DNA from 3 places in the Streptomyces sp. NPDC101234 genome. Region 1 is predicted to be linked to each of the others. Evidence: predicted binding sites of a transcription regulator. Region 1 holds the regulator's gene; each other region holds the start of a gene.
The links. Region 1 encodes HspR, which represses chaperone genes until heat shock. Its sites were predicted from a motif close to TTGAGNNNNNNNNNCTCAA; they were not measured.
Positions count from the first base shown of each region.

Region 1 (2,265 bases):
CGTGGACGGCAACGTCTCCAACCTCTCCGTCGTCTCCTTCCCCACCTCCGTGGACCCCGTCGACAGCGCCCCGGCGTCCTCGGAGATCACGCTCACCGGCGCCGAACACGCACAGCTGGAGAAGGAAGCCAAGAAGCGGCGGGGCCGTGCGCGGGCACTGGAACGCTCCCGCCGCGCCACGAACACGGCACAGTACGGTCTGTCGAAGAAGCAGCAGCGCCGCGCCGACCGGCGGGCTTCCAAGGGCCTCCCGGCCAAGGCCGTCACCGTGCCCGGCGGTGCCCGCACCGCACGCTCCGATGGAGTACCCGAGCAGGCGTTCCGCCGCGACCGACTGTCGAACAGCTACCGCAAGGTGCGCGCCCGTCAGGCCGAAGCCGCCGCATCCGCCGCCGAGCGCCGCCGCCACCGCGCCGGTCTAGTGGCCCGTGAGATCATCGCCGCCCACGGGCCGAACCTCACGGTCGAGGACTGCGACATCCGCACCTGGTACCGGCTGTGGGGTAAACGGCTCTCGCAGACCACGCCGGGCATGCTCATCAAGGCCCTGGAGGTCGAGTGCCAGGCGGCGGCCGGTAGGCTTGTACGGGTTAGCACCTGGTCGACTGCCCTGTCCCAGCACTGTCTCTGCGGCGAGCGCGTCAACAAGACGCTGCGCGATCGCCAACACAAGTGCATCGCCTGCGGGCTGATCGGCAAGCGCGATCTCGTCTCCGCCGCCTTGGCAGCGTTCGTCCGTCTCACCGACATGGACGACCCGAAGACCGCGTATCTGGACACCGCGCTGTCCCGGCGCGCACAGATCATGTACGGAGAAGGGCTGGAAGAAGCCCTGTGTGAGTCAACCACTCCAAGCCCGAAACCGGTTCGCCGGTCGGGACGTGTGGCAGTCCCCCGCCAGCAGGAGACCTCTGCTCACCGAACCGCCGCAAGGCGGCCCCGAGCGACCCCGGATGAGACACGCCTTGTGCGTGACCACACCGGAAAGCCCGGACGCCGCCCCGGCTGCGACCCGAAGCTCACCCTCTGGTGAACTGCGGGACAAGTCTTAGTCCTTGGCCTTCTTCGGCCGCCACACCACCAGCGCGCTGGTCTGCTGCACCTCCTGGTACGGCACCAGGTCGCGGCGGTAGGAGGCGTGCACCGCCGCCTCGCGCTGCTGCATCGCGGCCGCCGCGCCGTCGACCGCCGCCTGGAGTTCGGCGACGCGCTGCTGGAGCGCGATGACCTGGTTCTCCAGTTCGATGATGCGCTTGATGCCGGCCAGGTTGATGCCCTCGTCCTGCGACAACGCCTGCACCTGGCGGAGCAGTTCGATGTCGCGGGCCGAGTAGCGCCGGCCCCGCCCGGCCGTGCGGTCCGGGGAGACCAGGCCGAGGCGGTCGTACTGGCGCAGTGTCTGCGGGTGCAGTCCGGAGAGCTGGGCCGCCACCGAGATGACGTAGACCGGGGTCTCCTCGGTCAGTTCATACGGGTTACGTCGACGGCCGTCCATCTCTGTCATGCTCCCTTCGCGGCCTCGAACAGCTCGGCCCGCGGGTCCTCACCCGCGGTCGCCTCGCGATACGCCTCAAGTGCGTCACGAGCCTTCCCCGACAGGTCCTTGGGGACACTCACCTCGACGGTGACCAGGAGGTCGCCGCGGGTGCCGTCCTTGCGGACCGCGCCCTTGCCACGGGCGCGCATGGTGCGGCCGTTGGGCGTGCCCGGGGGCAGCTTCAGGGTGACCGGCGGTCCGCCCAGGGTGGGGACCCTGACCTCGCCGCCGAGGGTGGCCTCGGTGAAGGTCACCGGGACGGTCACCGTGAGGTTGTCGTCCTTGCGGCCGAAGACCGGGTGGGTGTCCACGTGGACCATCACATAGAGGTCGCCGGCCGGGCCGCCGCGCTCGCCCGGCGCGCCCTTGCCGCGCAGCCGGATGCGCTGGCCGTCCGTCACCCCGGCGGGGATGCGGACCTGCATGGTCCGGGACGACTTGGCGCGGCCGCTGCCCTTGCAGTCCGGGCAGGGGTTCTCCGCGATCAGGCCGCGGCCCTTGCAGTCGGGGCAGGGGTCGGTGAGCGAGAAGCCGCCGCCGGATCCCCGTGCCACCTGGCCGGTGCCGACGCAGGTCGGGCACACCCGGGGTGTGCCGTTGGCGTCGCCGGTGCCCGAACAGGCCTTGCAGGGGGCCTGCGAGGACATCCGCAGCGGGACCGTGGCGCCCTCGATGGCCTCCGTGAAGCTGAGCGTGACCTCGGACTCGATGTCCTGGCCGCGCCGGGG
Region 1 covers NZ_JBIWOA010000002.1:468,041-470,305, reverse strand. The annotation lists gene ACIRR9_RS05420 (hypothetical protein) at 1-1,033, shown strand, start outside; gene ACIRR9_RS05415 (heat shock protein transcriptional repressor HspR) at 1,049-1,495, opposite strand; gene dnaJ (molecular chaperone DnaJ) at 1,501-2,265, opposite strand, start outside.

Region 2 (2,265 bases), on a different contig from region 1:
CCTTGGGGAGAGCGGAGCCGCCGGTCACGGTCATCTTCTGCTCGCGGCCGGTGGCGAGGTCCTTCGCCGAGACGTGCATGATCCCGTTCGCGTCGATGTCGAAGGCCACCTCGATCTGCGGGACGCCGCGCGGCGCGGGCGGCAGGCCGGTGAGGTCGAAGACGCCGAGCTTCTTGTTGTAGGCGGCGATCTCGCGTTCGCCCTGGTAGACCTGGATGCCGACCGAGGGCTGGTTGTCGGTCGCGGTGGTGAAGATCTCCGCACGCCGGGTCGGGATCGTGGTGTTGCGCTCGATGAGCCTGGTCATGATGCCGCCCTTGGTCTCGATGCCCAGGGACAGCGGTGTGACGTCCAGCAACAGCACGTCCTTGACGTCACCGCGGATGACACCCGCCTGCAGGGCCGCTCCGACCGCGACCACCTCGTCCGGGTTGACGCCCTTGTGCGGGTCCTTGCCGGTGAGTTCCTTGACCAGGTCGGTGACGGCGGGCATCCGCGTCGAGCCGCCGACCAGGATGACATGGTCGATCGCGGACAGCCGCACGCCCGCGTCCTTGACGGCCTGGTGGAAGGGTTTCTTGCAGCGGTCCAGCAAGTCCGCGGTCAGCTCCTGGAACTGAGCACGCGTCAGTTTCTCCTCCAGGTGGAGGGGGCCTTCGGCGGAGGCGGTGATGTAGGGCAGGTTGACCGAGGTCTCCGTCGACGACGACAGCTCGATCTTCGCCTTCTCCGCGCCCTCGCGCAGTCGCTGCAGCGCCATCTTGTCGTTGCCGAGGTCGATGCCGTACTGCCCCTTGAACCTCTTCACGAGGTGTTCGACGACCCGCTGGTCCCAGTCGTCGCCGCCCAGGTGGGTGTCACCGTTGGTGGCCTTGACCTCGATCACACCGTCGCCGATCTCCAGGAGGGAGACGTCGAAGGTGCCGCCGCCGAGGTCGAAGACGAGGACGGTCTGCTCCTCACCCCGGTCGAGGCCGTAGGCGAGGGCGGCGGCCGTCGGCTCGTTGATGATCCGCAGCACCTTCAGGCCGGCGATCTCCCCGGCCTCCTTGGTGGCCTGCCGCTGGGAGTCGTCGAAGTACGCGGGTACGGTGATCACCGCGTCGGTGACGTCCTCGCCGAGGTACGCCTCGGTGTCCCGCTTCAGTTTCTGCAGCACCCGCGCCGACAGCTCCTGGGCCCGGTACCGCGTGCCGTCGACGCTCCCGCTCTCCGGGAACCGCCAGGCCGCGTCGCCCATGTGCCGCTTCACCGAGCGCGCGGTGCGGTCCACATTGGTCACCGCCTGCCGCTTGGCGACCTCGCCGACCAGCACATCGCCGTTCTTGGCGAAGGCCACCACCGACGGGGTGGTGCGCGCCCCCTCGGCGTTGGCGACGACGGTGGGCTCACCGCCCTCCAGGACGGCCACCACCGAGTTCGTCGTACCGAGATCGATTCCGACCGCACGTGCCATGTCCGTCCCCTTCCGCCCAGGGCACTTCCCCGACTCCAGCACAAAACTTGAGCGGGCCGTTGTCAATGCCGGGTACCCCGTAAAACGACGGTGCCGCGCCCCCGGACGGGGACGCGGCACCGGGTGGGGTGCGGCGGTCAGGCGAGCTTCGCCGACAGGGTGATGGTGGTGCCGGCCAGGGCCTGGCTGACCGGGCAGTTCTTCTTGGCGTCCTCGGCGGCGGCGACGAAGCCGTCCTCGTCCAGGCCGGGGACCGTGCCCTCGACGGTCAGGTGGATGCCGGTGATGCCGGTGCCCGGCTGGAAGGTGACGTCGGCGTTGGTGACCAGCCTGGTGGGCGGGGTACCGGCACCGGCCAGGGCGTGCGACAGCGCCATGGAGAAGCAGCTGGAGTGGGCGCCCGCGATCAGCTCCTCCGGGCTGGTCTTGCCGTTCGCCTCCTGGGAGCGGGCGGCCCACGTGACCGGCTGCTCACTGATACCGGAGGAGTCGAAGGTGATGACACCGTTGCCCTCGGTGAGGCTGCCTTCCCAGACGGTGTGTGCGGTACGCGTGGTAGCCACGGTTGTTCCTTTCGGCGAGTGGACCGGTTTCGCAGGTCCCATCCGATCACATCCGGGCTCAGCGCACCCGGAAGACGGGTCCCCTTGCACTGAAGGGCAGCCGCGCACCCTGCGGGATCAGGTACGCGTGCTCGCGGCGGACCCGCAGTACATCGCACCAGCCGTCGGTGATCACCAGGAGCGGGGCGGTGGGCGGGAAGTCGTCCGCGCGGTGCAGCAGGTCGATGCCGGGCTGCAGGACGGTGC
Region 2 covers NZ_JBIWOA010000047.1:68,661-70,925, reverse strand. The annotation lists gene dnaK (molecular chaperone DnaK) at 1-1,456, opposite strand, end outside; gene ACIRR9_RS48955 (OsmC family protein) at 1,594-2,019, opposite strand; gene ACIRR9_RS48950 (hypothetical protein) at 2,078-2,265, opposite strand, start outside.
Region 2: dnaK (molecular chaperone DnaK) is a predicted target of HspR. The motif match lies at 1,504-1,522, and genes of this name have one in related genera.

Region 3 (2,265 bases), on a different contig from region 1:
CACTGCGCCAGCGTCGAGCCGCCCAGCAGCATGGCGAACTCCGTGCCCGGCCGGAAGGTAACCCAGGCCGCCGAGACGACCTCCCCGGCCGCCTCGGCGACATAGATCTCCGTGCCGTCCGGTTCCACCGCCAACCGGCCCCTCAGGTACTCCGCGATCCAGGCCATGTCCTCGCCCCAGACGACGGTCTCCAGTGCGGCGATACGGTCCAGGTCCGCGTCGTCGGTGACCCGGCGCAGGGTCACCTCCGGGGGCAGCGCCGGGGACCGTACGGCCAGGTCCGCCACCGGGGCGATCACGACCGTCTCCTGCGGTTCGGGCGCGAAGCCCGCCGCGCGCAGCCGGTCCGGCAGGTCCGCCGGGACGTCGTACCCCCGCACCTTCCACTCCACCCCCTCCCCGCGCGCCGCGAAGAAGTCCCGCTGCCGGGCGAGCGCCGCGTCCAGTGCGGCGCCGCGCAGGCCGCCCCAGTCGTGCGGGCCGGTCACGAAGCCGCGGTGCTGGCCGACGACTCGCAGCAGGGCTCCGTCGTGCTCGTAGCCGACCCCGGGCGCCGGGACGGGCTGGACGGCGCGCATCTGGGCGTCGTAGGCGGCGAGCAGGGTCGCCGCGAGCTCTGTGTCGGTCACCTGCCGACCGTACGGGGAATGCGCCCGCACGGATCAACTGTTTTCCGGGCGCGGGACCGTGTTCGGCCAGGTCACCCTCGATCGCTCAGGGCGAACATATGCATGGGAACATTTCTCGACCCTCAAGCATTGAGTCGGCATAGCTCAAGTTGACTGCCTAAGGGGAGATCATGGCTTCGACGTCCGCATCACTCACCCTCCCTGTGCTGCCTCTCGACGGCGAGGTCGTGCTGCCCGGGATGGTGGTCCCGCTGGACCTGAAGGACGCTGATGTACGCGCCGCCGTGGAGGCTGCGCAGGCCGCCGCCCGTACCGAGCCCGGCAAGCCCAAGGTGCTGCTGGTGCCGCGGGTCGACGGGACCTACCCGAGCACCGGTGTGCTCGGCACGGTGGAGCAGGTCGGCCGCCTTGCCGACGGCGACCCGGGCGCGCTGATCCGCGGCCGCCACCGGGTGCGCATCGGCGCCGGTACGACCGGCCCGGGTGCCGCCCTGTGGGTGGAGGGCACCCGTATCGACGAGGACGTCCCGGACCCGGTGCCCGGTCATGTCACGGAACTTGTCACGGAGTACAAGGCCCTCGCCACCGCCTGGCTGCGCAAGCGCGGCGCCTGGCAGGTCGTGGACCGGGTGCAGGCCATCGACGACGTGTCCCAGCTCGCCGACAACTCCGGTTACTCGCCCTTCCTGACCACCGAGCAGAAGATCGAACTGCTGGAGACCGTCGACGCGGTCGCCCGGCTCAAGCTGGCCACCCAGCAGCTGCGCGACCACCTCGCCGAGCAGGACGTCGCCGAGACCATCGCCAAGGACGTCCAGGAGGGCGTCGACAAGCAGCAGCGCGAGTTCCTGCTCCGCCGCCAGCTCGAAGCCGTCCGCAAGGAACTGCGCGAGCTGAACGGCGAGAAGGACGGCGAGGAGTCCGACGACTACCGCGCCCGCGTCGAGGCCGCCGACCTGCCCGAGAAGGTCCGCGAGGCCGCCCTCAAGGAGGTCGAGAAGCTGGAGCGGTCCAGCGACCAGTCCCCGGAGGGCTCGTGGATCCGCACCTGGCTGGACACCGTCCTCGAACTGCCGTGGAACGAGCGGACCGAGGACCAGTACGACATCCAGGGCGCCAAGGCGGTCCTGGACGCCGAGCACGCCGGTCTGGAGGACGTGAAGGAGCGGATCACCGAGTACCTGGCGGTGCGCAAGCGCCGTAGCGACCGGGGGCTCGGGATCATCGGCGGGCGGCGCGGCGGTGCCGTGCTGGCCCTGGTCGGCCCGCCCGGTGTCGGCAAGACCAGCCTGGGTGAGTCCGTCGCCCACGCGATGGGGCGCAAGTTCGTCCGGGTCGCCCTCGGCGGTGTGCGGGACGAGGCGGAGATCCGCGGTCACCGGCGTACGTACGTCGGTGCGCTGCCCGGCCGGATCGTCCGCGCCATCAAGGAGGCCGGTTCGATGAACCCGGTCGTCCTGCTCGACGAGATCGACAAGGTGGGCTCCGACTACCGGGGCGACCCGGCCGCGGCCCTCCTCGAAGTCCTCGACCCGGCGCAGAACCACACCTTCCGCGACCACTACCTGGAGGTCGAACTCGACCTGAGCGACGTGGTGTTCCTCGCCACGGCCAACGTGCTCGAAGCCATCCCGGA
Region 3 covers NZ_JBIWOA010000017.1:68,171-70,435, forward strand. The annotation lists gene ACIRR9_RS29040 (GNAT family N-acetyltransferase) at 1-629, opposite strand, end outside; gene lon (endopeptidase La) at 800-2,265, shown strand, end outside.
Region 3: lon (endopeptidase La) is a predicted target of HspR. The motif match lies at 759-777, and genes of this name have one in related genera.